Regions from separate parts of the Bradyrhizobium sp. SPXBL-02 genome, predicted to be linked through region 1. Evidence: riboswitches for the same ligand, from Rfam matches in the RefSeq annotation. Region 1 holds a riboswitch; the other holds the start of a gene.
What was found. A riboswitch is a leader RNA that binds a small molecule or an ion and turns the genes downstream of it on or off. The one in region 1 is predicted to bind S-adenosylmethionine.
Positions count from the first base shown of each region.

Region 1 (15,051 bases):
ACGCCACCAACATCGCCGAGACCGTGTTCTACATGATCGAGGGCCAGGCGATCACCGACAAGCGGCCGAAGGGCGACATGACGACCTTCGCCACGACGGTGCCGAATACCTAAGGAGCGACGACAACATGGGCGCACGCATTATGGTGGTAGAGGACGAGGAAGCTCTCACCGAGCTTCTCCGCTACAACCTCGAAGGCGACGGCTATGACGTCGAGACGGTGATGCGCGGCGACGACGCCGACACCCGCCTCAAGGAGCACATTCCCGATCTGATCGTGCTCGACTGGATGCTGCCGGGCCTGTCGGGCATCGAGCTGTGCCGGCGGCTTCGGACCCGTCCCGAGACCAAGCAGCTGCCGATCATCATGCTCACTGCGCGCGGCGAGGAGAGCGAGCGGGTACGGGGCCTCGCAACCGGCGCCGACGATTACATCGTCAAGCCGTTCTCGGTGCCGGAGCTGCTCGCGCGCGTGAAGGGTCTGCTCAGGCGCGCCAGCCCCGAGCGGCTCGCCACCGTGCTCGCCTATGGCGACATCGAGCTCGACCGCGACAAGCGCCGCGTGGCGCGCTCGGGCCGGCCGATCGATCTCGGCCCGACCGAATATCGCCTATTGGAGTTCTTCCTGGAGCATCCCGGCCGCGTGTTCTCGCGCGAGCAGCTGCTCGATAGCGTCTGGGGCCGCGACATCTATATCGATGAGCGTACCGTCGACGTCCATATCGGCCGCCTGCGCAAGCTGCTCAATCTCGGCCGCGAGCAGGACCCGATCCGCACCGTCCGCGGCGCCGGCTACGCGCTGGATGATCGCTTCGCGAAGGCCGAGCAGACGTAAGATCTGCGAGCTGTTGGTGTGGTGAGCTGCGGCTACACCCTCAACCGTCATCCCGGGGCGCGCCCAGCGCGAGCCCGGGATCTCAGCGCGAGCGCTTGCGCTCGTCGCGATCAACCACAGGACGTGGTTTGACGATGACTCGGAGTGACCATCTCGCGCAACGATCGCGCCCTGTGGTTATGGATCCCCGCCTTCGCGGGGATGGCACCGAGTGAGTTCAGCCGTCATCGTGTGACGGCTGCCGTATGTGCAGCCAACTAATTCCGCAAGCTCAGCGCGTGCTCGGCTTCGCCGGTGCGCGACGGCGGTCCGCTGCGGGCTGATAGGCCACGCGCGAATGCTGGGCGCAATAGGGCAGGCCCGAGAGCGCCTTGCCGCCGCAGAAGAAGAAATCCGGGCTCGATGGATCGCCGACCGGCCAGTGGCACGTCGCCTCGTTCAATTCCAGCAGCGACAGGCGCTGGCTCATCGGCACCACGTTGTCGTAGGTAACCGGCTCGGCTTCCACCTCGACCTCGAAGGCCTGCGCCAGCGCGGTGTTGCCGCGCGCAACGGGTCGCGTCACCCGCATCATGTGCTGCGCGGGCCGTGCCTTGCGCGGCCGCGGCGCTGCCGATGAAGGGCTCTTGGCGCGGCCGGACAGGCCGAGCCGGTGCACCTTGCCGATCACGGCATTGCGGGTCACATTGCCGAGCTCCGCCGCGATCTGGCTGGCCGAAAGTCCGGCCTCCCAGAGCTTCTTCAGCTGCTCGACGCGATCATCGGACCAGGTCAAAACCGTCATTGCACCCTTTCCCTCGCAGCGCGCCTGCCATCCTGGAGCCTTCGCCGCGATTGCCTAAAGCCTTGAAAAACCCGTGCCGCCAGAATCCCTTAAGGCTCGCCGGGCGCGCTCAAGACGCCCGAACGTTTACGCCGGTACATGAGGACTTTTGGGATCAGAACTGCTGCACGAGATGTCGTATCTGACAGTCCAAACGCTACAATATGGCGTGACTCCCGCGCAAGAGTCCGCCGACTCGCTTCCACATGTTCCGTGGTGAAAAACCCGCAAAATCGGCACCGCAAGACTACGGATTCAGCGTTTCGCGAGGCTTTCCGGGCGGCATTGACACCCGTCTTTCCAGGCATAAGATAGTGCCACGTGCCGCCCTTAAAAGGCGGCACGTTTCGTTTTCCGGGGCCGGTCAATGGTGCGTTGCGCAATGCGTGCCTCACACCGTCCGCAACATTCAAGTGACGTCATGACTAACAGCGCCGCGCCGCATTTGCTCCCCGTCTTCGCCAGGGCCGACCTCGGTTTCGAGCGCGGCGAAGGCTGCTGGCTGATCGCGACCAATGGTGATCGCTATCTCGATTTCACCTCGGGCGTGGCGGTGAATGCGCTCGGCCACGTTCATCCCGCGCTGGTCAAGGCGTTGCAGGAGCAGGCGACGAAGCTCTGGCACATGTCGAACCTGTTCCAGAGCCCCGATGGCGAGAAGCTCGCAAGCCGCCTCTGCAATGAGAGCTTCGCGGACTTCGTGTTCTTCTGCAATTCCGGCGCCGAGGCGCTGGAAGGTGTGGTCAAGCTCGTCCGCCATCATCACTTCTCCAAGGGCCATCCGGAGCGTTATCGCATCATCACCTTCGAAGGCGCCTTCCATGGCCGCACGCTGGCGACGCTGGCTGCGACGGGATCTGCGAAATATCTCGAGGGCTTCGGTCCGCCGATGGACGGCTTCGATCAGGTGCCGCACGGTGACCTCGACGCCGTGAAGAAGGCGATCGGCCCGCACACCGCCGGCATTCTCATCGAGCCGATCCAGGGCGAGGGTGGCGTTCGTGCTGCGCCTCCCGCCTTCCTGAAGGCGCTGCGCGAGCTCTGCAACGAGCGCGGCCTGTTGCTCGCCTTCGACGAGGTGCAGACCGGCATGGGCCGCACCGGCGAGCTCTTTGCCTACAAGCGCACCGGCGTCACACCGGACGTGATGTCGCTCGCCAAGGCGCTCGGCGGCGGCTTCCCGATCGGCGCGGTGCTGGCGACCGCGGATGCGGCCGCCGGCATGGGGCCCGGCTCGCACGGCTCCACCTTCGGCGGCAATCCGCTCGCGATCTCGGCTGCCAACGCCGTGCTCGACGTCATGCTCAAGCCCGGCTTCTTCGACCACGTGCAGAAGATGTCGCTGCTGCTCAAGCAGAAGCTCGCCTCCGTGATCGATCGTCATCCCGATGTCGTCAGCGAGGTGCGCGGCGAGGGCCTCCTGATCGGCATCAAGGCCGTGGTGCCCTCGGGCGATCTCGTCGCGGCGCTGCGCGCCGAAAAGCTGCTCACCGTCGGGGCCGGCGACAATGTCGTGCGCTTCCTGCCGCCCTTGATCGTCACCGAAGCGGAAATCGAGGACAGCGTCGGCCGGCTCGAACGCGCCTGCACGGCGATCTCCTCCAGTCAGACCAAGCGGGCGGCAAGCTGATGAGCACGACGCCCAACAAAGCTCCAAAGCACTTCCTGGACATCAACGAGCTGCCGCTGTCGGAGCTCAAGAGCATGCTCGCCGCCTCTTCCGCCATGAAGGCGAAGCAGAAGGCGCAGCAGCCGGTCAGGCCGCTCGAAGGCAAGACGCTGGCGATGATCTTCGAGCGTCCCTCCACCCGCACCCGCGTCTCGTTCGACGTCGGCATGCGCCAGCTCGGCGGCGAGGCGATCATGCTCACCGGCGCCGAGATGCAGCTCGGCCGCGGCGAGACCATCGCCGACACCGCGCGGGTGCTGTCGCGCTATGTCGACGCCATCATGATCCGCATCCTCAATCACGATGCGCTGCTGGAGCTTGCGGCCAACGCCACCGTGCCCGTCATCAACGGCCTGACCCGGCGTTCGCATCCCTGCCAGGTGATGGCCGACCTCATGACCTATGAGGAGCATCGCGGCCCGATCGAGGGCAAGACGGTGGCCTGGACCGGCGACGACAACAACGTGCTGGCGTCCTGGGCCCATGCCGCCGAGCGCTTCAAATTCCAGCTCAACGTCGCAACGCCGCCGGAGCTCGCACCGAAAAAGGTCATGCGGGACTGGATCAAGGCGACGGGCGCGCCGATCGTGCTCGGTACCGATCCCGAGGCCGCGGTGCGCGGCGCCGATTGCGTCGTCACCGACACCTGGGTGTCGATGGGCGACAAGGAGGGCGAGCACCGTCACAACGTGCTCAAGCCCTACCAGGTCAATGCCAAGCTGATGTCGCTGGCCAAGGCGGATGCATTGTTCATGCACTGCCTGCCGGCCCATCGCGGCGAGGAGGTCACGGATGAAGTGATCGACGGCCCGCAATCGGTCGTGTTCGATGAGGCCGAAAACCGCCTGCACGCGCAGAAGGGCATCTTGGCCTGGTGCTTCGACGCGGTGAAGTGACCTTTCTGTAGCCCCGGGTGGAGCGCAGCGAAATCCCGGGTTCTCAGCGTGCGGAACGATCTCCCCGGATTACGCTGCGCTCCATCCGGGCTGCGCGGCCCGTCGTTCTGAGGACGACGGAATGCGGGCGTTCCCCTTCCATTTCCGCCCACCGACCCCAGATAATGCGCCATGGTTTTCCAATCTCCTGACATGAATACCGGGCCTGAAGGCCCGGTTCGCGCGCCATCATCGGTTCCGGTCGATGACGCCGTGCTGCCTTACGAGGTCGACGCGCTCGACGTGCGCGGGCGTCTGGTGCGGCTTGGCCCTGCGCTCGACGACATCCTCACCAAGCACGATTATCCCGCGCCGGTCGGCAAGCTGCTCGGCGAGGCCATCGTGCTGACCACGCTGCTCGGCTCGGCGCTCAAATTCGAAGGCCGCTTCATTCTTCAGGCCCAGACCGATGGCCCGGTGTCGTTCCTGGTGGTCGACTACAAGGCCCCGGACCGTCTGCGCGCCTATGCGCGGTTTGATGCCTCGCGCCTGGGCACGGCAAAAGATTCCGGCACGCTGCTCGGTCGCGGCCATCTCGCCATGACCATCGACCAGGGCCCCGACATGAGCCGCTACCAGGGCCTGGTTGCGCTCGATGGCGGCAGCCTGGAAGATGCTGCTCATGAATATTTCCTGCGCTCCGAGCAGATCCCGACGCGTGTGCGACTCGCGGTCGGCGAGGAGTGGCGCTCGAGCGACGGCGGCAAGCATCGCTGGCGCGCCGGCGGCATGCTGATGCAGTTTCTGCCGAAGGCGCCGGAGCGCGCGCGGCAGGCGGACTTGCATCCCGGCGATGCCCCCGACGGCACCGAGGTGCACAGCGTCACCGAGGACGATGCCTGGGTCGAGGCGCGCTCGCTGATCGAAACCGTCGAAGACGTCGAGCTGATCGATCCCGAGCTCTCCGGCGAGCGGCTGCTCTACCGCCTCTTCCACGAGCGCGGCGTGCGCGTGTTCAATCCGCAGGTGCTCGAGGCGCGGTGCTCCTGCTCGCGCGATGCGGTCGCCGCGATGCTCAAGAGCTTCTCGCCCGACGACCGCGCCGCCATGGTCAAAAACGACAAGGTCGTCGTCACCTGCGAGTTCTGCTCGTCGGTGTACCAGTTCACGCCGCACGAGGCAGGCGCGGAGGACGCGTAGCGTCGCCTTCGTCATTGCGAGCGCAGCGAAGCAATCCAGAGTCTTTCCGCGGTGGCAGTCTGGATTGCTTCGCTGCGCTCGCAATGACGAGGCTGGAGAGGCTATTCGCCAAGCGCTCGGACATCGTAGGGTGGGTTAGCGTAGCGTAATCCACCTCTTCTGGTTCTGCGGATACAAACAATGGTGGGTTACGCCTTCGGCTAACCCACCCTACCGGCACCGAAGTCCGCCCCCTAGTTCAACACCCGCTTGTTGTCCGGGCTGTCGAGCGAAAACGTGGGCACGTCGATCTCGAAGCGCTCGCCGGTTTCGCTGACCATCTGGTAGCGGCCGGTCATGAAGCCGGAGGCGGTCGAGAGCGGCACGCCGGAGGTGTATTCGAAGCGCTCGCCGGGGGCGAGGATCGGCTGCTCGCCGACCACGCCCTCGCCCTTCACCTCCTGCTGGCGGCCGGAGGCATCGGTGATGATCCAGTGCCGCGTCTTGAGCTGCACGGTCTCCTCGCCCGAATTGGTGATGACGATGGTGTAGGACCAGAAGTAGCGCGAGCGGTCGGCCGACGATTGCTCCGGAACAAAGTTCGGCTCGACGGTCACTTCGATCTGGCGGGTCACGGCGCGGTACATGGCTGCCATCATACCGAAATCCGCCCCGGGAACCAAACCCCTACGGGCGGCCTTGGCGACATCGTCCCGCCAGAATTGGAGGAAAAGCACACGACCGAGGGAGACACCCTTATGTGATCCGGGCGCTTTGCGAGACGACAGCCGGACCATTACACTGCTTCAACGTCGCGATTTGCGGAACGGTTTCCAGGCCCCGATGACCATTGCCGACCGAGTGACGGGATCGACCATCGCAGGAACCGCGGGCGCCAAGCCGCGCGCCGCTGCGCCGGCCATCACGCTGCCTGCCATCGGCGAGCGCGAGCTCCGGCTCGATCTGTTCCGCGGACTCGCGCTATGGCTGATCTTCATCGACCATCTGCCGCCCAGTCTGCTGACCTGGTTCACGATCCGCAATTACGGCCTCAGCGACGCCACCGAGATCTTCATCTTCATCTCCGGCTACACCGCTGCCTTCGTCTATGGCCGGGCCATGCTCGAGAGCGGCGTTCTCATCGCCACCGCGCGCATCCTGCGCCGGGTCTGGCAAATCTACGTCGCCCACGTCTTCCTGTTCACGATCTTTCTCGCCGAGATCTCCTATGTGGCGACCAGGTTCGAGAACCCGCTCTACACCGAAGAGATGGGCATCATGGACTTCCTCAAGCAGCCCGACGTCACCATCGTGCAGGCGCTGCTGCTACGCTTCCGTCCCGTCAACATGGACGTGCTGCCGCTCTACATCGTGCTGATGCTGGCGCTGCCTCTGATCCTGTGGTCGATGAAATGGCGGCCGGACGTCACGCTCGGGCTTTCGGTCGTGCTCTACGCGGTGACCTGGGAGTACGACCTTTATCTCTCGGCTTATCCGAACGGCTTCTGGGCCTTCAATCCTTTCGCCTGGCAATTGCTGTTCGTGTTCGGTGCATGGTGCGCGCTCGGAGGTGCGCGTCGCATGTCGCGCATCCTGGCCTCGCCCGTGACGATGTGGATCTCGATCGCCTATCTCGTCGCGGCGTTCTACGTGACGCTGACCTGGTACGTGCCGCAGCTGTCCCAGTTCATGCCGAAGCGGATCGAGCAGTGGATGTATCCGATCGACAAGACCGACCTCGACGTGCTGCGCTTCACGCATTTCCTGGCGCTGGCTGCGCTCACCGTGCGCTTCCTGCCCCGGGATTGGCCGGGCTTGAAATCGCGCTGGCTGCGACCATTGATTCTATGTGGCCAGCATTCGCTCGAGATCTTCTGCCTCGGCGTCTTCCTGGCCTTTGCCGGCCATTTCGTCCTCGCCGAAGTCTCCGGCGGGCCGGCCATGCATGCGTTGATTAGCCTCTCCGGAATCCTGATCATGTGGGGGGTTGCCTGGGTCATTTCGTGGTACAAGCGTGTGGCTGACAAGAGCGGTGCGAAAACCAAAAACGCCGTCGGCAACGCCGATCTGGCGGGAGGGGGCTGATGAAGGCGAAGGTTCTCCTGAGCCTGATCCTGCTATGCGGTAGCCTCGCCGCGCCCACGGCGCGCGCGGGCGATGCCGCGTCTGCCGCGTCCCCTGTGCCTGCGGCCTGCGAATTGCCGTCCTATCTGCTGACCAGCGAAAGCCAGCTGCCCAAGGTCGCCGAGGCGGTCAAGGCCGGCAAGCCGCTCGATATCCTGGTCATCGGCAGCCGCTCGACCACGATTCCTTCGTCGGAGGGCAGCTCCTATCCGGCGCGCATGGAGGCGATCCTCAAGGAGAAGCTGCCGCCGTCCGAGGTCGTGCACGTCTCCGTAGAAATACAGAGCAAGAAAACGGCAGAGGAGACCGCGTCCAGCTTCGTTAAGCTGATGGAAGCAAAAACGCCTACTTTGGTCATCTGGCAGACCGGGACCGTGGATGCTATCCGATCCATCGATCCCGACGAATTTCGTGGCGCGGTGACCGACGGGGTTGTTGCGCTGCAAAAGGCAGGGGCTGACGTCGTCTTGATGAATTTGCAATACAGCCCGCGCACCGAGACCATGATCTCGGCGCAGCCTTTTCTCGACAATATGCGCGTCGTTGCGCAGGAGCACGACATTCCGCTGTTCGATCGTTTCGCGATCATGCGGCAGTGGAATGAGCAGGGCCAGTTCGACCTGTTCAGCCCGTCCCGCGGGCCTGAGCTGGCGAAGCAGGTCCATGATTGCCTGGGCCGGGCGTTGGCACAGTTCGTGATTGACGCTGCTCACCTGGAGCCGGCCCAGCAGCAAAATTGAGGTCTAGCGTTAATGAGTTCTCTCCGCCCTTTTTGCCTGACGTCATGGCTGGCCGTGCCCGCAGCAGCGGCGCTGTTATGGCTGACGCCCGCCTCGCATGCGCAGACGCCCGCGCAACCTGCCCCCGCACCCGCCCAGTCACCTGATCCCGCGCCCGCTGCGCCGTCCCAGACCACCGTCGCCGCGAGGTCGTCCGAGCCGCGCGGCGTCACCTCGCGCGCCATCGACAAGGTGAAGGAGGTCGCGAAGTCCGCCGCCGACATCTTCAGCCGCGTGCCTTGCCTGCCGCCGAAGGGCGGCTCCAAGGCGATGGGCTCGCTGCCGCATGTCGCGAGCAAGCTCGTCGCCGGACAGCCCGTCGTCATCGTCGCGTTCGGTTCGTCGTCGACCGCGGGCTTCGGCGCGAGCTCGCCGGAGTTCAACTACCCCAATCGCCTCGCCGCGCAGCTGCGGCGTCACTATCCGAGCGCCGACATCACGGTCGTCAATGCCGGCGTCGGCGGCGAGGATGCGCCCGAGATGATGAAGCGCCTGCAGACGCAGGTGATCGACGTGCATCCGGATCTCGTGATCTGGCAGGTCGGCACCAACGCCGTGCTGCGCAACCTCGATCCCGCCGATACGGCCAAGCTGGTCGAGGACGGCATCAGCCGCATTCAGGCCGCCGGCGGCACCGACATCGTGCTGGTCGACCCGCAATATTCGCCGGCCGTCAACCAGCGCAAGGAGAGCGCCGGCAAGATGATCAAGCTGCTCGGCAACGTCGCCGAGCTGCGCAAGGTCGGCATCTTCCCGCGCTTCGAGGTGATGCGCGACTGGCACGAGAACCAGTCGATCCCGGTCGAGAGCTTCGTCATCGCCGATGGCCTGCACATGAACGATTGGGGCTATGCCTGCTTCGCCCAGCTGCTCGGCGACGACATCATCCGCTCCGTCGGCCAGATCAAGCTCGGGGTGAACGTGCCGGCGGATGTGAGAACATATCGGCCGATGTGAGAGGTTATCGCCGTAGGGTGGGCAAAGGCGCGCAGCGCCGTGCCCACCATCTCGTCATTGTAGTCGAGAATGGTGGGCACGCTTCGCTTTGCCCACCCTACGAAGCTTTCCTCACGCCTTCTCCAGCGCCGCGGTGAGATCCTCGATCAGGTCATCGGCGTGCTCGAGCCCCGCCGAGAAGCGAATGAAACCCTCGCTGATGCCGAGCGCGGCGCGGTCTTCCGGCTTCAGGCGCTGATGCGTCGTGGTCGCCGGATGCGTGACGAGGCTCTTGGCGTCGCCGAGATTGTTCGAGATCTTGGCAAGCTTCAATTCGTTGAGCACGCGGAACGCCGCCGCCTTGCCGCCCTTCACCTCGAAGCCGACCAGCGTCGAGCCGCCGCGCATCTGCTTCTTCACCAGCGCCGCCTGCGGATGATCGGCGCGGCCGGGATAGACCAGCCGCGAGATCTTGGGATGGCTCGCCAGCACCTCGGCGATGCGCGCGGCCGTGTCGGTCTGCGCGCGCACGCGCACGCCGAGCGTCTCCAGGCCCTTGAGCAGGACCCAGGCATTGAACGGCGAGATCGACGGGCCGGTCTGGCGCATGAAATTGTGGATGTGCTCGGCGATGAAGGCTTCCGAGGACAGGATGATGCCGCCGAGACAGCGGCCCTGGCCGTCGATGTGCTTGGTCGCGGAGTAGACGACGACGTCGGCGCCGAGCGCGAGCGGGCTCTGCCAGATCGGCGTCGCAAACACGTTGTCGACGACGAGCCGCGCGCCACCCTTGTGCGCGATCTCGGCAATCGAGGGAATGTCGAGTACGTCCAGCGTCGGGTTGGTCGGGCTCTCCAGGAAGAACGTCTTGGTGTTGGGCCGGAGCGCGCGCTGCCATTCATCGAGATTGGCACCGTCGACCAGCGTGGTCTCGATGCCGTAGCGCGGCAACAGGTCCTGGACGACGTAGAGGCACGAGCCGAACAGCGCGCGGGAGGCGACGACGTGATCGCCGGCCTTGAGCGGTGCCAGGATCGCGGTCGTCACCGCCGCCATGCCGGTTGCCGCCGAGCGCGCGGCCTCGGCGCCTTCGAGCTCGATCATGCGGCGCTCGAACATCGCAATGGTCGGGTTGGAATAGCGCGAATAGATGAAGCCGGGATCCTCGCCCTTGAACCGCGCCTCGCACTCCTCCGCGCTGGCGTAGACATAGCCTTGCGTCAGGAACAGCGCCTCCGACGTCTCGCCATATTGCGAGCGAAGGGTGCCGGAATGGACCAGGCGGGTTTCGGGGCGGTAAGTGGCAGATGACTTCGACATAGGACCCTCTCCGACATGACCGTCGAGGCGAAAACGGTCACAAAAAAACCGGCCTGGATATCTCCACGGGCCGGGATCACAGAGGTCCCCGGCCTGTTTAGCGACTTATTTAACGTGGCTGCAAGCCGGCCGGCTCAAATCACCACGGGATAAGTGATGCTCATATTCCGCAATGCCCTTTCCGTCAAGGCGTCCATCGGATAGCCGTAAAAGACTTGTATTTCCGGCATGTCCGGATGCGTTTGACCCCTGATGAGGACCCCCGGTTGACGTTCACGGTCGCCGCCGACGCCAATGGTATCCTGCCCGACCGCATGATCGCGGCGATGGCGGAAGAAGGTCTCATCCTGCCCGCCTACGACTTCGTCGAGAGCCAGATCCAGCCGGCGAGCCTCGATCTGCGTCTTGGCGACATCGCCTATCGCGTCCGTGCCAGCTTCCTCCCCGGGCCCGGCGCCACGGTGGCCGAGCGCATCGACGAGTTGAAGCTGCACGAGTTCAGCCTCGCCGACGGCGCGGTGCTCGAGACCAATTGCGTCTACATCGTGCCGCTGCTCGAAAGCCTCGCGCTGCCGCCGGAGATCGTCGCTGCCGCCAATCCGAAGAGCTCGACCGGCCGGCTCGACGTCTTCACCCGCGTGATCGCCGACGGCACCCGCCGCTTCGACATGATCGGCGCCGGTTATCACGGCCCGCTCTATGCCGAGATCAGTCCGAAGACGTTTCCGGTCTTGGTGCGCGAGGGCTCGCGCCTCAGCCAGGTGCGCTTTCGCACCGGCGATGCCATCCTCAATCCCGACGAGCTCGATGCGCTGCATGCTAGCGAGCGCCTCGTCGACATCGACGATGCGGACCTGTCCGGCGGCGTTGCCGTCTCGGTCGATCTGTCGGGCGAGAAGGCGAGCGGCTTCGTCGGCTACCGCGCCAAGCGCCACACCGGCGTCGTCGACGTCGACCGCCGCGCCGGCTACGCGGTGGAGGATTTCTGGGAGCCGATCTCGGCGCGCCCCGACGGCAGCCTGATCCTCGACCCCGGCGAGTTCTACATCCTCGCCTCCAAGGAAGCGGTGCAGGTGCCGCCCGACTACGCCGCGGAGATGGTGCCGTTCGATCCCTTGGTCGGCGAATTCCGCGTGCACTATGCCGGCTTCTTCGATCCCGGCTTCGGCTATGCCGGCGCGGGCGGGCAGGGCGCCCGCGCGGTGCTCGAAGTGCGCTCGCGCGAGGTGCCGTTCATCCTCGAGCACGGCCAGATCGTCGGCCGCCTCGTCTACGAGAAGATGCTGGCCCGCCCCGACGCCATGTACGGCCAGCGCATCGGTTCCAATTACCAGGCGCAAGGCCTCAAACTATCGAAGCATTTTCGGGTGTAGCTGCACATTCTACTGTCATGCCCCGGCTTGCCGACTTCGCTGAAGCTTCGCCGGCCGAGCACCCTCTGGCCCGGCGTAGCCTAGCGGAGCCGGGACCGGGGCATCCAGTACGCCGCGGCCTATCGCTCTATGACGGACGCCTCTGGGATACTGGATCGCCCGATCAAGTCGGGCGATGACACCGAATGTGTGTCACGATGCGCAAGACCAGCTACATGCGAGGTGGCGACATGACCGATCAGTTCCAACTCGATGCAAGCATCATCAACGACGCCGCGGACGCGCTGATCTATTCCGATCGCTCCGGCACGATCACGCGCTGGAATCGCGCATCGACCGCGCTGTTCGGCTTCTCCGCCGACGAAGCGCTCGGCCAGAATCTCGATCTGATCATTCCCGAACATCTGCGCGCCGCGCACTGGAAAGCCTTCGACGCCGCGCTCGCCAGCGGCACCATGAAGCTTGCGGGCAGGCCGACGCTGACCCGCGCGCTGCACAAGAGCGGGCGCAAGCTCTACATCGAGATGACCTTCGCGCTGGTGCGGGACAGAGATGGTGCCGTGCAGGGATCGGTGGCGATGGCGCGCGACGTCACGGAGCGCGTCGAGCGCGAACGGGCGGCCAAGGCGGCGCAAAATTCGTGATGCGGAATTGACGGAACGCCGTGCAGGGAGGCCTGCACGCGCGTCATGTTGCCTGTCACTGGCCGCGGTGACACACTCGATCAAAACCATGATCGGGGAGCGAACATGACCGCCGCACCAGACCTCGCGCAGGAAGCGCAATGGAAGCGCTGGCGCGCAGTCGCAGATCTCTACCACGCCTATTTCACCGGCCTCATCCTCACCGTCGTCACGCGCCGCGGCACGGCGGATGCCGCCGAGTTCGTCTTCCGCGTGTTCCGTCGCCAGCAGCAGGAGCGCTTCCTGCCGGGGCTCAAAAAGCTCGGGATCGACCATCTGCCGCCGGCGGTCGCGGCTGCGCAATATCACTATCTCTCCAACTGGATCGGCGGCGTGCATGTCGAATACATGTATGAGAGCGACAGCAAGGCCTGGATCCGCTATCCGCCGCCGCGCTGGATCTGGAAGGGCACCGCGATCTGCGGCGTGCCGGGCGAAGTCTCCCGCGCAATGCTGCGCGGCTGGCACGCCAACAACGGCGTTGCGCTCGGCGATCTCAGGCTCGGCTTCGTCTGCACCAAGCAGAGCGTCGACGGCCAGGATGGGCTCGAAGGCTATTATCATCTCTACGACCATCCGCTCGAGCTCGACCAGCGCCTGGTGTTCGCGCGGCACCTGGAAGCGCCGCTGTTCGATGCGAAGACGGCGCCGGCATTGCCGATCGCGAGCTGGCCAAGACCGCGGTTGGAAAAGGCCTATCGCAATTACGCGATGGAATATGTCCGCACCGCCGCGCCCGTGATGGTGCAACTGTTCGGCCCCGAGGATGCCGGCTATCTGCTGCACCTCACCGGCAAGCTGATCGGCATGCAATATTTCGACGAGGTTGCCGCGGCGCTGGCGATGACCCGCGGCGGCGCGCGAGAGTTCGCATCCTTCCTGAGCGCGCTGCTCGCCACGCAGGATGATGCAGCCGAGATGACACGATCGGAAGGCACCTTTGAGATCCGGCAGCAAAGCTGGAAGCTGATGGACGACGTCGCCGACACTCACCGCGCCTGCGCCAAGGTGCTGGAAGGATTGTTCGAGGGTCTCGCTGCAGGCTGCGGCCGGCATATCGGCGTGCAGATGCGCGCCGCTGCAGGCGGCCGTCCGCCATTGGTCTGGACGATTGAGTGAGCGACAGTGTCGCCGCGCTTCGCCTCTCCCCGCGTGCGGGGAGAGGCCGGAGTTTGCGACAGCAAATTCCGGGTGAGGGGGAGTCTCCGCGAGTCCGGCTGTCACCGTTGTTGCGGAAGCGGCCCCTCACCCCAACCCTCTCAGCGCGAGCGAAGCTCGTCGCGGCCCCGTAAGAACGGGGAGAGGGAGAAGAGGAGAAGTGCCGTAATTCCACCGCTTGAAATGCGCTGCCGCAGGGCACGCCTGCATCAGGCGCAGGCGGAATCGGGGCTCGCCGTGCTAACAAGCCTCAGCCGCGCCTTTCGCGCGAACGAAGTCATTTGGCACACCAAGTAATTTGCCGCGCCGCAAACGGCGGCTGCGCCCGGGAGAGGACATGTCCGACATCGCCGAAATCCCGGTCGATGAGCAAGAGCGCCCGCTGCCGCCGCCTCCGCCGCCGATCAGAAGCGCGCTGACCGACGGGCCGATCCTGCGCACGCTGCTCTCGCTCGCCTGGCCGAACGTGATCGGCCTGTCGGCCGGCATCTGTGTCGTGATCGCCGAGACCTCCTATGTCGGCCGGCTCGGCGTCGAGGCGCTGGCGGCGATGGCGCTGGTGTTTCCGACGATCATTCTGACCATGACGATGTCCGGCGGCGCCATGGGCGGCGCGGTGGCGTCGGCCATCGCGCGTGCGCTCGGTGCCGGCAACCGCGAGCGCGCCGGTATCCTCGCCGTGCACGCGATGCTGATCGGCATCGGCTTCGGCCTCGTCTTCATGCTGGGCATGCTGGTCTTCGGGCCAAAACTGCTCGAGATGCTCGGCGGCCGCGGCGATGTGCTGACGCATGCGATCGCCTACACGCAGGTGTTCTTCGGCGGCGCCGTGCTGCCCTGGCTGCTCAACACCATGGCGGGGATCCTGCGCGGCACCGGCAACATGAAGCTGCCGTCGTTCCTGATCCTCAACTCCGCGGCCTGGCAGATCGTGCTCGGCGGCACGCTCGGCCTCGGGCTCGGGCCGGTGCCGCAGCTCGGCATGCGCGGCGTCGCCGCCGGCGCGCTGATCGCCTACACCATGAATATCGGCATCATGAGTTGGTACCTGTTCTCCGGCCGCGCGCGGATCACGTTGAAGCTGCGCGGCCTGCGCATCCAATGGGCGATGTTCTTCGACATCCTGAAGGTCGGCGCCATCGCCTGCTTCTCGCCGCTGCAATCAGTGCTGACGATCTCGATCTTCACCCACATGCTGGCGCAGTTCGGCACCGCGATCCTCGCCGGCTACGGCGTCGGCGCGCGGCTCGAATTCCTGCTGACCTCGATCGCGTTCTCGTTCGGCATTGCCTGCGTG
Region 1 is NZ_CP182474.1:7,919,607-7,934,657, reverse strand. Features, by position in the region: gene phoU (phosphate signaling complex protein PhoU) at 1-113, shown strand, start outside; gene phoB (phosphate regulon transcriptional regulator PhoB) at 128-835, shown strand; gene ACNJYD_RS36875 (GcrA family cell cycle regulator) at 1,107-1,619, opposite strand; gene ACNJYD_RS36870 (aspartate aminotransferase family protein) at 2,080-3,288, shown strand; gene argF (ornithine carbamoyltransferase) at 3,288-4,223, shown strand; gene ACNJYD_RS36860 (Hsp33 family molecular chaperone) at 4,395-5,402, shown strand; gene apaG (Co2+/Mg2+ efflux protein ApaG) at 5,636-6,028, opposite strand; gene ACNJYD_RS36850 (OpgC domain-containing protein) at 6,225-7,466, shown strand; gene ACNJYD_RS36845 (SGNH/GDSL hydrolase family protein) at 7,466-8,245, shown strand; gene ACNJYD_RS36840 (SGNH/GDSL hydrolase family protein) at 8,258-9,241, shown strand; gene ACNJYD_RS36835 (O-succinylhomoserine sulfhydrylase) at 9,353-10,540, opposite strand; SAM riboswitch at 10,617-10,696, opposite strand; gene ACNJYD_RS36830 (2'-deoxycytidine 5'-triphosphate deaminase) at 10,777-11,913, shown strand; gene ACNJYD_RS36825 (PAS domain-containing protein) at 12,144-12,557, shown strand; gene ACNJYD_RS36820 (hypothetical protein) at 12,663-13,715, shown strand; gene ACNJYD_RS36815 (MATE family efflux transporter) at 14,092-15,051, shown strand, end outside.

Region 2 (15,051 bases), 210 kb from region 1:
TGTGATCGACACCGCGCTCGGCCAGCTGGTCCGGGTCGATCCGAAGTCCGGCGCCAAGACCATGGTCGCGCAGCTGAAGCCCTCGCTGGATAATCTCGCCATCGACGACAAGGACCGCATCTACGTCTCCAACATGGCCGACAACGGCATCCAGGAGGTCGATCCCGCGACCGGCCAGGCCAAGCAGATCATCATCGGCAAGCTCGCTTTGCCCGGCGGCCTCGGCGTCACCTCGGAGAACGGCAAGGACACCATCCACGTCGCCGATCTGTTCGCCTATCGCACGGTGGACGGGGCGACCGGCGAGGTCACCGAGAAGGCGCGCATGCACGCTGCCGGCGTCACGCTCGAATATCCGATGAGCGCGACGGCAAAGGGCAACGACGTGGTCCTGTCGAGCTGGTTCACCGGCACCGTGCAGGTGATCGACGGCAAGACCGGCGCGACGCGCGAGATGCTGCACGACTTCAAGGCGCCGCATGACGCGGTCGTGCTCGCGGACGGCAGCATCCTGGTGGCCGAGCTCGGCACCAAGTCGCTGGTCAAGGTGAGCGGCGAGCACGGCAAGGACCGCACCACGCTGATCGGCGCGCTCGAAGGCCCGGTCGGCCTCGTTCGCGGGAAATCCGACGAGGTCTACCTGACCGAGGCGTTTGCGGGCCTCGTCTCCAGGATCGACAGCAACGGTGAAAAGACCGTGATTGCCAAGGAGCTGAAGATGCCGGAAGGCATCGCAAGAGGTCCCGAAGGCCAGCTCATCGTGGCGGAGGTCGGCGCCAAGCGGCTGATCGAGATCGCACCGGAGAGCGGAAAGATCACCGAGATCGCCGCCAATCTCCCGATCGGCCTGACCGGCGCACCCGGCGGTTTGCCGACACATGTCCCCACCGGCGTTGCCGTCGGCGTGACGGGTACGATCTACTTCAGCTCAGATGTCGAGAATGCGATCTACAAGGTGGTGAAGAAGTAGGAATGGCGCGCACGGGCCTGGCCCGGGAACCGGCACGCCGGTTCCCGGTTAGACGCTGACCGAAGCCAGCAGGAGGATCGCCCATGACGCGCCTCTCACGCGACGATGTCGTCAAGGCGGTGGACCGCGCCGACGATGTCACCATTGCCCAGATCATCGGAACCGGCGCGACCGCCGAAGAACTCGCTGAAGCCCAGGCCTGGCTCGCCAATGACGAGCCGATGATCAACGACCTGCGCCCGCTGGCGCAGGGCCGGGTACGCGAGCTGGTGGATATACTTTCGGAGCTGGAGGAGGACGAGGAGGACGGCGTCGAGCCGCGCTCCGCCTCGGCGCCCGGCAACTAGCGAGACAGCAAAACAAGACGCCCCGGAGAGGTGACCCTCCGGGGCGGATTTCATTTCAGATCCTCACCCTCCGGCTGATTCACGAGCTACTCGGACCGAGGTTCGAGGCCATGATGATCAGCATGTCGCGGAATCGACGGTACGGTCAGCATGCCGTCGTCGAGCGCCTGCAACAGCACGTTGAAGACGCTAACCCGCGCGCAGCCGTGCGAACAATTCCGACGGCATCATGCCGAACATGTCGCGAAAGGCCGTGCTGAAATGCGCGGAGCTGGAAAAGCCCGCGCCATGCGCGGCCTCGGTCAGCGATTGGCCTTGTGCGACCGCCCGCGCGGCAGCGCCGATCCGGGACCAGATGCGGTAGCGGCGGAGCGGCACACCCGTGACGTCCTTGAAAAGATGCAGGAAGCGCGAGGACGAAAGCCCGGCCTTGCGGCCTAGTTCAGCAAGCGTGTGCGAACCGCCGGGCTCCTCGCACATCCGCTCGATGGCGGCGGCAATTCTCGCATCCGGCTGCGGATTTGATCCGATCCCAAGCATATCGCGGGCTGCTTGCCGCGCGTCCTCTGATGCGAGGCGTCGTTCCGCAGTGTCGCGGAACAGCGCGACGACCGACCTCTCGTCGATCAGGTCGAACGCGGCGTTTGATCCTACCTCCTTCATTCGTGAACGAAGCGCCTCGATATCGCGCCCGAGGGGATCGACATACAGAAAGGCGGTCGGTCCGGCGTCGATGCGGAGATGGTGCAGACTGTTGGGCGTGATCAGCACGCTGCGGGTCTGGCGATAAGAGGGCGAGCGCGCCCTTGGATCGTTAGCTACGCCTATCGCCCCGTCGAGCGCGACGGCCAGCACGCCGGTGGCATTGCGGTGGGGAGTCAACCCGAAGGCTGGACCGAGATAGATCACCCGCGCGTCCCAATCGAGCATCCGCGCCTTCTTCGGCCCGCCGCTGGGCGGCGTGCTGATAGCCAGTTCCTGAAAGTCGGGAGGCGAGGTCATGCCTTATCATAGCGCACCAGCACAGCGCTGCCGATGACCCGGGAGATCACATCGATGAATAGAGTTCTTGTAGATGACGCCGCACAAATCGCCGCGATACGCGCCGCCGTCACGCGCTACGCGACCGCCTGGCAGGCCGGTGACCGCGCCGCGATCGCCGCCTGCTACCACGATGAATTCATGCTGCATTATGCCGGCCATAACCCGCTCGCCGGCACTCACCACGGCAAGACGGCCGCTCTTGCCACTCTGGCCGAGGTCGCACGCCGCTCCAACCGAAAACTTCTCGGCATCGATGAAGTGATGGCCGGACCGCGGCGCGGCGCCATTCTCGCACGGGAATCATTCAGCCGGGACGGTCGCACGGCTGAACTGGAACGGCTGCTGGTCTATGCCGTGCGCGAAGGCCTGCTGAGCGAATGCTGGGTCTACGACCGCGATCAGGCAGTGGTGGACGCGTTCTTCGCAGATTGAAAAACGCCCTCCGCGAGTTTGGCACGAAGGGCGTGTATTTCCTCAGTTCAGCTTCCGCTTCGCCACCGGCGCCTCGAACTGCGCGATCTCCGCGGTCTGCGGCGCCTTGCCGTTGAAGGTCAGGACGTTGCCTTCAGCCGAGATCGCGACGTTGTCGCCGTCCCTGACGTCGCCGGCGAGGATCATCTCGGCGAGCGGATCCTGGAGGTAGCGCTGGATCACCCGCTTCAGCGGCCTTGCGCCGTAGGCGGGATCCCAGCCCTTGGCAGCTAACCAGTCGCGGGCGGCGGCATCGAGGCTGAGCACGATCTTGCGATCGGTCAGGAGCTTCTGCAGACGCGCGAACTGGATCTCGACGATCCGGCCCATCTCGCTGCGCTGCAGACGGTGGAACAGGATGATCTCGTCGACGCGGTTGAGGAATTCGGGCCGGAAGTGCGCCCGCACCATTCCCATCACCTGCTCGCGCACGGCCGCGGTGTCCTCGCCCTCCGGCTGGTTCACCAGATATTCCGAACCGAGGTTGGAGGTCATGATGATCAGCGTGTTGCGGAAGTCGACGGTGCGGCCCTGGCCGTCGGTCAGGCGGCCGTCGTCGAGCACCTGCAACAGGACGTTGAAGACGTCAGGATGCGCCTTCTCGATCTCGTCGAACAGCACGACCTGGTAGGGCCGGCGCCGCACCGCTTCGGTGAGCGCACCGCCCTCGTCATAGCCGACATAGCCGGGAGGCGCGCCGATCAGCCGCGAGACCGAGTGCTTCTCCATGTATTCGGACATGTCGAGGCGGACCATCGCGGTCTCGTCGTTGAACAGGTACTCCGCCAAGGCTTTGGTCAGCTCGGTCTTGCCGACGCCGGTCGGCCCTAGGAACATGAACGAGCCGGTGGGGCGGTTCGGGTCCTGCAGGCCGGCGCGCGAGCGGCGCACGGCGGTTGCGACCGCACGCACGGCCTCGGCCTGGCCGATGACGCGCTTGCCGAGTTGCTCCTCCATCTTCAGGAGCTTCTCCTTCTCGCCTTCCAGCATCTTGTCGACGGGCACGCCGGTCCAGCGCGAGACCACCTGCGCGATGTGGTTGGCGGTGACAGCCTCCTCCATCATCTCGCCGGAATTCTCCTTGGCCTCGATGTCCGCGAGCTGCTTCTCGAGCTGCGGGATCCGGCCATAGGCCAGCTCGCCGGCCTTCTGGAATTCGCCGCGCCGCTGCGCGTTGGCGAGCTCGACACGAAGTGCGTCGAGCTCGGCCTTCAGCTTCTGGGCGTCGGAGAGCTTGCTCTTCTCCGCACTCCAGCGCGCCGTCAGCGCCGCCGACTTCTCCTCAAGCTCGGCGAGGTCCTTCTCCAGGGTCTGGAGCCGGGACTTGGAGCCGACATCGCTTTCCTTCTTCAGGGCCTCCTGCTCGATCTTGAGCCGGATGATCTCGCGGTCGAGCGAATCCAGCTCTTCCGGCTTGGAATCGACCTGCATCTTCAGCCGCGCCGCGGCCTCGTCCATCAGGTCGATCGCCTTGTCGGGCAGGAAGCGGTCGGTGATGTAGCGGTTGGACAGCGTCGTGGCCGCCACAAGCGCGGAATCGGTGATCCGCACGCCGTGATGCTGCTCGTACTTGTCCTTCAGCCCGCGCAGGATCGAGATGGTGTCCTCGACCGAGGGCTCGCTGACGAAGATCGGCTGGAAGCGCCGCGCCAGCGCGGCGTCCTTCTCGACGTGCTTCTGATATTCGTCGAGCGTGGTCGCGCCGATGCAGTGCAGCTCGCCGCGCGCGAGCGCCGGCTTGAGCAGGTTGGAGGCGTCCATCGCGCCGTCGCCCTTGCCGGCGCCGATCAGCGTGTGCATCTCGTCGATGAACAGGATGAAGGTGCCTTCGCTGCCGGTCACTTCCTGCAGCACAGCCTTCAGCCGCTCCTCGAACTCGCCCCGGTATTTTGCACCCGCAATCAGCGCGCCGAGGTCGAGCGAGAGCAGCTTCTTGTCCTTCAGGCTCTCCGGCACGTCGCCGTTGACGATGCGCAGCGCGAGACCTTCGGCGATGGCGGTCTTGCCGACGCCGGGCTCGCCGATCAGGACGGGGTTATTCTTGGTCCTACGCGAGAGCACCTGGATGGTGCGGCGGATCTCCTCGTCGCGGCCGATGACCGGATCGAGCTTGCCGTCGCGCGCGGCCTGGGTCAGGTCGCGGGCATATTTCTTCAGGGCGTCATAGGCGTTCTCGGCGGTGGCAGAGTCGGCCGTGCGGCCCTTGCGCAGCGCCTCGATCGCCGCATTGAGGTTTTGCGGCGTGACGCCGCCCTTATTGAGGATGGTGCCGGCCTCGCTGGTCTTCTCCAGCGTCAGCCCGAGCAAAAGCCGCTCGACCGTGACGAAGCTGTCGCCGGCCTTCTCGCCGGCCTTTTCGGCGGCATCGAAAGTGCGGGCCAGCTCGGGCGCGAGGTAGATCTGCCCGGCGCCGCCGCCGGAGACCTTCGGCACCTTGTTGAGGGCGTCCTCAGTCGCCTTCAGAATTGCACGGGAATTGCCGCCAGCGCGGTCGATCAGACCGGCGGCGAGCCCCTCATTGTCGTCCAGCAGGACCTTCAGCACGTGCAGGGTGGAGAATTGCTGGTGCCCCTCGCGCATCGCAAGCGACTGCGCGGACTGGATGAAGCCCCTGGAGCGTTCGGTGTATTTGTCGATATTCATCTTTTCTGTCCCTCGGCCTGCCCTCAGGGCCCTCTAAGGCACCCCGAACGGCATCTTCATTGGGTTTCCGCCTGATGCGTTGACGTTCCTCAACACAGCAAGCGGTCGCTTATCAGCCGGCGCTGGCGCCGGCCTGACCCAGATGTGGGAAGCGCGCCCTCGGATCGGTAGAGGCGAGTTCACAATTTCGTGCGCTGATCCGCCCGCTTGGCGACGGCCCGCCGAATCCCCTAAGTAGCGGCATGACAGCCAGCCATACCGCCGAGATCACCGGCCTCTACCGCTATCCCGTCAAGGGCCTAACGCCGGAACGCCTGCTGCGCGCCCCTTTGCGGACCGGCCAGACCCTGCCGGCCGACCGCCGCTACGCCATCGAGAACGGCCCGAGCGGGTTCGACCCCGAGGCGCCCGAATGGAAGCCGAAAATCCAGTTCCTGATGCTGGCGCGCAATGAGCGACTGGCCGCGCTCGACAGCCGGTTCGACGACGAAACCAACGTTCTGACCATCCGCAAGGACGGCCAGATCGTCGCCTGCGGCGATCTCGAGAGCGCCGCCGGGCGCGCCGCGATCGAGGCCTATTTCCGCGACAACTTCCAGCCCGAGTTGAAGGGCCCGCCCAAAATTCTGTCCGGCCGCGACCATAGCTTCTCCGACGTCGCCCGCAAGGTCGTCTCCATCATCAATCTCGGCAGCGTGCGCGCCATCGAGACCATGCTCGGGGGCGTCGCCGTGCATCCGCTGCGCTTCCGCGCCAATCTCTACGTCAAGGGCTGGCCGGCCTGGTCGGAGCTCGACCTCGTCGGCCAGACGCTCGCGATCGGACAGGCCCGGCTGAAGGTGATCAAGCGCATCGTTCGCTGCCCGGCCACCAATGTCGACCCTGAAACCGCCAGGCGCGATCTCGAGATACCACCGACGCTCTCGCGCCATCTCGGCCACATGGACTGCGGCATCTATGCCGAGGTGATCGAAGGCGGTGACGTCGGCGTGGGTGATGTGGTGGCGGTGGAAGAGCCGAGGCTCGTCTGAGCGTGGGCAAAGCGAAGCGTGCCCACCGTTGCCGCGAGCGAACGCTGACATACCGCCGGTGGGCACGGCGCTTGCGCGCCTTTGCCCACCCTACGGCACCTGTCTCCACGCACTCCCGTCATTGCGAGGAGCGAAGCGACGAAGCAATCCAGAGTATTTCCGCGGAGGGATTCTGGATTGCTTCCGCCTTCGCCAAGGCTTCGGCGGACAAGTCGCTTCGCTCGCAATGACGGCCACGAGCCTCAATTCGGCATCACATAGGCATAGATCCGGCCGCGCGAGACCGGGGCTTCGCGGACGCGGTTGCCGTTGTTGCCGGAGATCATGATCGGATTGCCCTGCGCGTCGATGCCGGTGATGATGCCGACATGACCGCCGCGGCCGCCGCGCGACATCACGGCGATGGCGCCGACCTGCGGACCGGAGATGCGCGTGCCGTAGCGCGCGAACGAGCTCGCCATGTCGGAGCCTGAGCCCTTATGGCCGGTATGCTCCAGCACCATGTTCATGAACCGCGCACACCACAGGCTGCCGCGCCCGGTCGGATTGCCGCCGATATAGCGGCGTGCCTCGGACACCAGGCCCGATCCGCCACCGAAACCGCCACTTGGGACAAGCGCGTTGCCGGCCACGCCGCCATTGTTGGCGCTGGGATCGTAGCTCGCCTGGGTGTCGGCGAAACCGCTCGCCTGCAATTGCGCCGCGCTGCGCTCGAAGCGCAAGCCTCTCGCATGGTGGCGGTGATGATGATGTCTGGCGTGGTGCACGTACACGTGCCGCTCTGCGCTATGACGATGATGCGGCCGCGCCGAGGCCGGAGAAACGAACGCGGCGACCGCCGCGAAGAGAAGCGCCAGCGCGACAACACAACGCGACAGGCGATACGCAAACAACTCAACCATTCTTCATCCCTAGTTGACACCCCCACTTCCCGCCGGCCCGTGCAATGGCCGACATCCGTTTGGCCGTTAAGCCGCCCGATGTGGCGAGAAAAAGACGCGACGTCGGCGAATAGCTGCGATGATTTTGTGTCCGTGCTCGGCTGCGGCTGCCGCATTGCCGACAACAGCGTTAACTGCGATCCTGAAGCACGGCTTGAAACAGAGGGAAACGGTTAATGCCCCACGCCACGACCAGGGACGGCGTCCGCATTTATTTCGAGGAGGCGGGCCAGGGAACGCCGATCCTTTTTCTGCATGAGTTCGCGGCCGACTACACCAATTGGGAGCCGCAGATGCGCTATTTCTCGCGTGGCCATCGCAGCATCACCTATTCGGCGCGCGGCTACACGCCCTCGGATGTGCCTGACGGCGAGGTCTACACCTTCACGCATTTCTACACCGATGCGCTTGCCGTGCTCGACCATCTCGGCATCGAGCGCGCCCATCTCGTCGGCCTGTCGATGGGCGCCTATTCCTCGCTGCAGATCGGGTTGAACGCGCCGAAGCGCGCGCTGTCGATGACACTGGCCGGCGTCGGCTCCGGCTCGGAGCTCGATAACCTCGAGGCCTGGCGCAAGCAGTGCCGCGCCAATGCCGAGCAGTTCGAGACGCTGGGCTCCGCCGAGGTCGCAAAAGTCACGCGCGAGGCGCCGAGCCGGATTCCGTTCCTGGTGAAGGACCCGCGCGGGCACGCCGATTTCTACGCCGCGCTGGCGCGGCACGATGCCAGGGGATCGGCGCGTACCATGCGCGGATTTCAGGGCGGCCGTCCCTCGATCTACACGATGACGGAGGCGATCGCGAAGGCGGCGACGCCGGCGCTGATCATCTGCGGCGACGAGGACGATCCGTGCATCGGGCCGAGCCTGTTCCTGAAGAAGCATCTGCCCGCGGCGGGGCTCGCGATGTTTCCGAAGTCGGGCCACGTGCTCAATCTGGAGGAGCCCGCGCTGTTCAACGAGAGCGTGGAGCGGTTCGTGACGCTGGTGGAAGCGGGGCGATGGCCGGTGCGGGATCCGCGGTCGCTGGCGGCGCATTAAGGCAGATGCGCTGCCCAGTACTCCGTCATTGCGAGCGCAGCGAAGCAATCCAGAATCCCTCCGCGGAGACAGCCTGGATTGCTTCGTCGCAAGAGCTCCTCGCAATGACGACGGGGACTATTTCCCCCCGCCCCGGCTCAGCAAGAACACCGCCTGCTCGCCGAACATGTTCCACACCCACCAGGGCAGGTTCAGCGGCACCGGGCGGCCGTAGAGATCGAGCGCGACCGAGCGCTCCATCTTGACGTTGATCTCGTCGCAGAGCTGCACGAAATCCTTGATGGTGCAGAAATGGATGTTGGCGGTGTCGTACCAGGTCGCCGGCAGATTCTCCGTGCGCGGCATGTGGCCGCCGATCAGGAGCTGGAGCCGCATCTTCCAGAACCCGAAATTCGGGAACGAGACGATGGCGCGGCGGCCGATGCGGAGCAGATTCTCCAGCACGACTTTCGGCTGCCGCGTCGCCTGCAGCGTCTGCGACAGGATCACGTAGTCGAAGGCATCGTCGGGATAATTGACGAGATCGGTATCGGCATCACCCTGCACCACCGCGAGCCCCTTGGCGACGCAGCGGTTGACGCCCTCGCGGGACAGTTCGATGCCGCGGCCGTCGATGCCGCGGGTCTCCAGCAGCTGAAGCAGATCGCCGTCGCCGCAGCCGACGTCGAGCACCTTCGAGCCCGGCTTGACCATCTCGGCGACCAGCAGATGATCGGCGCGAAACTGGCCGGACGACGCAGTCGCAGCGCCGTTCAACGGCAGCACTTCCTGGACGGACATCGCTAGCGGTCCTCGAGGCTGAGCCCGCGGGCCTTGCCTGCCGATTGCAGGAAGGCGCGGGAGATGTCGAAAAATTCGGGCACGTCGAGCAGGAAGGCGTCGTGGCCGCGATCGGTCTCGATCTCGGCGAACGACACCCGCGCGCTCGAAGCATTCAGCGCGTGCACCAGCGCGCGCGATTCCGAGGTCGGAAACAGCCAGTCGCTGGTGAAGGAGACCACGCAGAAGCGGGTCTTGATGTCGGCGAAGGCCTTGGCCAGCACGCCGCCGTGATCGGCGGCGATGTCGAAATAGTCCATCGCGCGCGTCAGGTAGAGATAGGAATTGGCGTCGAAGCGCTCGACGAAGGACGAGCCCTGGTAACGCAGATAGGATTCGACCTGGAAGTCGGCGTCAAACGAGAAGGTCGGCAGCTCGCGATCCTGCATGCGCCGACCGAACTTGCGATGCAGCGCCGCGTCCGAGAGATAGGTGATGTGCGCCGCCATCCGCGCCACCGCGAGCCCGCGATGCGGATGGATGCCGCGATCGGCATAGCCGCCGCCGTGCCAGTCGGGGTCGGCCATCACGGCCTGGCGGCCGAGCTCGTGGAAGGCGATGTTCTGCGCCGAGTGCCGCGTCGCGCAGGCAATCGCCAGCGCGGAGTACACGCGCTCAGGATAGGCCGCGGTCCATTGCAGCACCTGCATGCCGCCCATCGAGCCGCCGACGACCGCAAACAGCGTGTCGATGCCGAGTCGATCGATCAGCATCGCCTGCGCGCGCACCATGTCGGGGATGGTGATGACGGGGAAATCCAGGCCCCAGACCTTGTCTGTGGCGGGATTGATCGACGCCGGCCCGGTCGAGCCCATGCAGCCGCCGATCACGTTGGAGCAGATGATGAAGTAGTGCTTGGGATCGAGGGGGCGGCCGGGGCCGACCAGCGTCTCCCACCAGCCCGGCTTGCCCGTGACGGGATGGACATTGGCGACATGCTGGTCGCCGGTCAGCGCATGGCAGATCAGCACGGCATTGGAGCGATCGGCGTTGAGCTCGCCATAGGTCTGGTAGGCGATCTGGAACGGGGTGAGATCGACGCCGCAATCGAGCCGCAGCGGCTGCTCGGTGCCGAAATGCGCAATCAGCGAGCTTGGATGGTCCACCTCATGCGACCGCTCGTCGGCGCTGATCGCAGGACTCGGTATCGACTTGACGCTACCCATCTCGGACATCGACCTCGTTTGCGACTGGCTGCTCGACCGCGCCGCTGACATCAGGCCATGAAAAACCCGGCCTGAACGATAGGTTCGGCCGGGATCGGAAGCGTCCCCGGCCTGTTTAGCGAGTTTTTTAACGTGGCTGCAAGCCGGCCGGCTCAAATGACCACGGAACGGGCAAAAGCTACCGTCTTGGGCGGTTTTCGTCAAGTCGCGGCCCGGATCGGCCCAATTCGCCTCAGTCGCGTCGCCCGCAAAGCACGTCATTTCTCTTTGCTTTCGCCGCCACGACTGCCTAATCAGGACATCCCCCATCGGAACGATCGACGACCAGACATGTCCCAACGCCCGCCCGCGCCACCATCGCTGCAGGAACTGCGCAAGGAGATCGACGCGATCGACGAGGGCATGCATCGCCTCCTCATGCAGCGCGGCGACATCATCGACCGGCTGATCCAGGTGAAGCAGACCCAGGAGGTCGGCTCGGCGTTTCGGCCTGCGCGGGAGGCTTCCATGATGCGCGAGATCGTGCAGCGTCATCGCGGCATCCTGCCGCTCGACACGGTCGAGAGCATCTGGCGCGTCATCATCTCGACCTTCACCTATGTGCAGGCGCCGTTCTCCGTGCATGCCGACATCTCGGTGAGCGAACCGGCGATGCGCGATTCCGTGCGCTTCCATTTCGGCTTCACCGTGCCTTACGTGGCGCATTTCAGCGCGCAGGCCGCGGTCGAGGCGGTGGCGAAATCCAAGGGCGACCTGGCGCTGGTCTCGGCGACCTCGAGCCGCACGCCGTGGTGGCTGGAGCTGGAAGCCGACGGCGCGCCCAAGATCATCGCACGGATGCCCTTCGTCGAGCGTGCCGACCATCCGGCCTCGCTGCCGGTGTTCGCGATCTCGCGCGTCGCCGACAGCGCCCTGGTGACAGAGGTCGAGACCTTCAGCGTGCGCGTCTCGGGATGGAACGCCGAGGTCGCCCGCGCGCTGTCGCCGCTCGCCGAGATCGTTGCGGTGCCCGATACCGCCTTCGACGGCGCGGCGCTGCTGGTCTCGGTCACCAGCGCGACCAGCATCGACAAAATCAGGGCTGCCCTGATCGAGGCGGGGGCCTCGGTTCGCTCTGTGGCCCTCGTCGGCAGCCACGCAACGCGCTATACGGTGCCCCCGACCGGGCCGAAATCGTAAATCGCGAGCCGCCCAGCCTATCCGGAGTCCAAGATGTCCCGCCCCGTGCCGAATCCCGGCATTCTCGATATTGCGCCCTACACGCCCGGCAAGAGCCCGGTGCCGGAGTCGGGCCGCAAGGTGTTCAAGCTCTCCGCCAACGAGACGCCGTTCGGGCCCTCGCCCAAGGCGATCGAGGCGTTCAAGCGCGTGGCGGACCATCTGGAAGACTATCCGGAAGGCACCTCGCGCGTGCTGCGCGAGGCGATCGGCCGCTCGTTCGGGCTCGACCCCAACCGCATCATCTGCGGCGCCGGCTCGGACGAGATCCTCAATCTGCTCGCGCACACCTATCTCAGCCAAGGCGACGAGGCGATCTCCACCACGCACGGCTTCCTGGTCTACCCGATCGCGACCATGGCGGTCGGCGCCAGGAACGTCATCGCCAAGGAGACCAACCTCACCGCCGACGTCGACACCATCCTGAAGGCGGTGACGCCGAAGACGAAGCTGGTTTGGCTCGCCAACCCCAACAACCCGACCGGCACCTATCTGCCGTTCGACGAGGTCAAGCGGCTGCGTGCCGGCCTGCCCTCGCACGTGCTGCTGGTGCTGGATGCCGCCTATTGCGATTACGTCTCGCGCAACGACTATGAGATGGGGATCGAGCTCGTCGCCACCACCGAGAACACCGTGGTGACGCACACCTTCTCCAAGATCCATGGCCTGGCTGCACTGCGCATCGGCTGGATGTTCGGGCCCGAGCACATCATCGACGCGGTCAACCGCATCCGCGGTCCCTTCAACGTGTCGACGCCGGCGATGTATGCCGCGGTCGCCGCGATCGAGGACACCGCGCATCAGGCGATGTCGAAGCAGTTCACCGAGACCTGGCGCAACTGGCTCACCGAGGAGATCGGCAAGCTCGGGCTGAAGGTGACGCCGAGCGTCGCCAATTTCGTGCTGATCCATTTCCCGACGGACAAGGGCAAGACCGCTGACGACGCCGACGCCTTCCTGACCAAGCGTGGACTCGTGCTGCGCGGCCTGAAAAACTACGGCCTGCCGCATGCGCTGCGCATGACGATCGGCACCGAGGAGGCCAACCGCCTCGTGGTCGACGGCTTGCGCGACTTCATGGGCGGCAAATGAGCGCGCAGGCGCACTTCCAGCGCGTTGCGCTGATCGGCTTCGGCCTGATCGGCGGCTCGATCGCGCGCGCTGCGAAGCTCCAGGGGCTGGCCGGTGAAATCGTCACCACCGCACGCTCCGAGAAGACGCGCGCACGCGTCGCCGAGCTCGGCATCGTGGATCAGGTCGTGGCGACCAATGCTGAGGCCGTGAAGGACGCCGATCTCGTCATCCTCTGCATTCCCGTCGGCGCCTGCGGACCCGTGGCGCAGGAGATCGCTGCCCATCTCAAGCCGGGGGCGATCGTCTCCGACGTTGGCTCGGTCAAGGGCGCGGTGGTCAGGGACATGGCCCCGCATCTGCCGAGCGGCATTCATTTCGTCCCGGCGCATCCGGTGGCGGGCACCGAGCATTCCGGCCCGGATTCCGGCTTTGCCGAGCTCTTCATCAACCGCTGGTGCATCCTGACCCCGCCCGACGGCACCGATGCGGCGGCGACTGACCACCTGCGCGCGTTCTGGGCGGCGATGGGCGCCAAGGTCGAGGTGATGACGCCCGATCATCATGACCTCGTGCTCGCCATCACCAGCCATCTGCCGCATCTGATCGCCTACACCATCGTCGGCACCGCCGACGAGCTGGCGCAGGTGACGGAATCCGAGGTGATCAAATTCTCCGCCGGTGGTTTTCGCGACTTCACCCGTATCGCGGCCTCCGACCCGACGATGTGGCGCGACGTCTTCCTCGCCAACAAGGAGGCCGTGCTGGAAATGCTCGGCACCTTCACCGAGGATCTGGCAAAGCTCACCCGCGCGATCCGTCGCGGCGATGGGGAGGCGCTGTTCGACCACTTCACCCGCACCCGCGCCATCCGCCGCGGCATCGTCGAGATCGGCCAGGATTCAGCCGCGCCCGATTTCGGCCGGCCGCATGCGGCGCTGAAGAAGCCGTAGCGTCACCCCCGTCATTCCGGGGCGCCCCGAAGGGGCGAGCCCGGAATCCATTGGGCCGCAGCGCACGCTGTGAAATGGATTCCGGGTTCGATGCTACGCATCGCCCCGGAATGACGAGAGAGTCTTCAATACAGCGGCGGGATCTGGCCGACCTTGACCGGGCCGAGCAACACGGCGCCGTCGACGAATTTCAGCGGGAAGCTCCGCGCCTTCTTGCCTTCCAGCGTGCTCTCGGTGCCGATCGAATTGATGCCGGCGGCAACGCCGGCATTGGCGTTCTGCTTGATCACCTTGCCGAGGCCGGGCACGGCGCGGTCGAGTGCGCCGAACAGATTGTTGAGGTCCTGCGACTTCACGCCGGGCGCGAGGCGGTCGAGCGTTGCCTGCGGCACGCCCTCCTCCAGCATCTTCTCGATGCCGAGCGCCGGGATCACGCGCTCGAGGCCGGTCACCGTCATCTGCAATTCGCCGTCGAGCCGGCCATTGGGCGACAGGCCGAGCGTGCCGGCCGCGACCGCGATCATCTCGCCCTGCTGGATGCGCGACTGCACGATCTCGATATGACCGCCGGCGGCCTGGATCTCGCGGAAGCGCTGCGGCCAGGGCTTTGGCGTGAGGTCGGAGAGGCCGGTGATCTTGGCGCGAGTGTCCGCCTCGAACGGCTCGGCGAGCAGCGGATGCACGCCCTGGATGCTGCCCTGCGCGACATGGAGCACGGTCTCGATTACAGGATGATCCGATGGTGATCCGTCGGCGAGACGGCCATGCAGTTCGACCTGCTTGGCGCGCGCAAGCGGCACCTGCACGCTGCCATCGAGACGGTTGAGGCTGGGCTCGTCGAACACGATGGAAGCGCGATCCGGCACCGCCGGCAGGCCCGCCACGCTGGCGCGGCCCTTGCTCCAATTCACCGTGAAAGTGTTTTGCGTGACGCCGTCGATCAGCGTCGCGGGCGCGGAGAATTCGGCGATGATGCGCTTGGGGTCGTAGACCTGGGCCACGACCAGGATGTTGTCGAGCTTGGCCGTGAACGGCGTCTTGCTCGCATTCTGCGAGACCAGGGCGACGCTGGCGCCGGAGCACTGGACCTCGAAGCGGAACGGGAAGCCGGCGATCGAGCGTTTGGCACAATCGTAGATGCGGCCGGCCTTCGCCTCCTGCGCCCGCCAGGCGTCGGCGACGATTTCGGCCTGCGACGCCGCATAGAACCAGAAGCAGCTCCAGCCGACGGCAAGGATCAGGACGAGAACGGGGGCGATGAAAAGGCCCCAGCGGGAGCGGCGGCCTGTGGCAACGGGCATATTGGACATGCGGCGACCCTTTGACGCCAGATTCAG
Region 2 is NZ_CP182474.1:7,712,534-7,727,584, forward strand. Features, by position in the region: gene ACNJYD_RS35820 (hypothetical protein) at 1-970, shown strand, start outside; gene ACNJYD_RS35825 (hypothetical protein) at 1,054-1,317, shown strand; gene ACNJYD_RS35830 (helix-turn-helix domain-containing protein) at 1,507-2,319, opposite strand; gene ACNJYD_RS35835 (nuclear transport factor 2 family protein) at 2,353-2,793, shown strand; gene clpB (ATP-dependent chaperone ClpB) at 2,836-5,475, opposite strand; gene ACNJYD_RS35845 (MOSC domain-containing protein) at 5,718-6,506, shown strand; gene ACNJYD_RS35850 (NlpC/P60 family protein) at 6,749-7,408, opposite strand; gene ACNJYD_RS35855 (alpha/beta fold hydrolase) at 7,624-8,487, shown strand; gene metW (methionine biosynthesis protein MetW) at 8,605-9,267, opposite strand; gene metX (homoserine O-acetyltransferase MetX) at 9,270-10,472, opposite strand; SAM riboswitch at 10,567-10,646, opposite strand; gene ACNJYD_RS35870 (chorismate mutase) at 10,803-11,651, shown strand; gene hisC (histidinol-phosphate transaminase) at 11,685-12,782, shown strand; gene ACNJYD_RS35880 (prephenate/arogenate dehydrogenase family protein) at 12,779-13,714, shown strand; gene ACNJYD_RS35885 (DUF2125 domain-containing protein) at 13,840-15,024, opposite strand.
Region 2: linked by a shared signal. The riboswitch ahead of metX (homoserine O-acetyltransferase MetX) and the one ahead of ACNJYD_RS36835 (O-succinylhomoserine sulfhydrylase) in region 1 are both predicted to bind S-adenosylmethionine.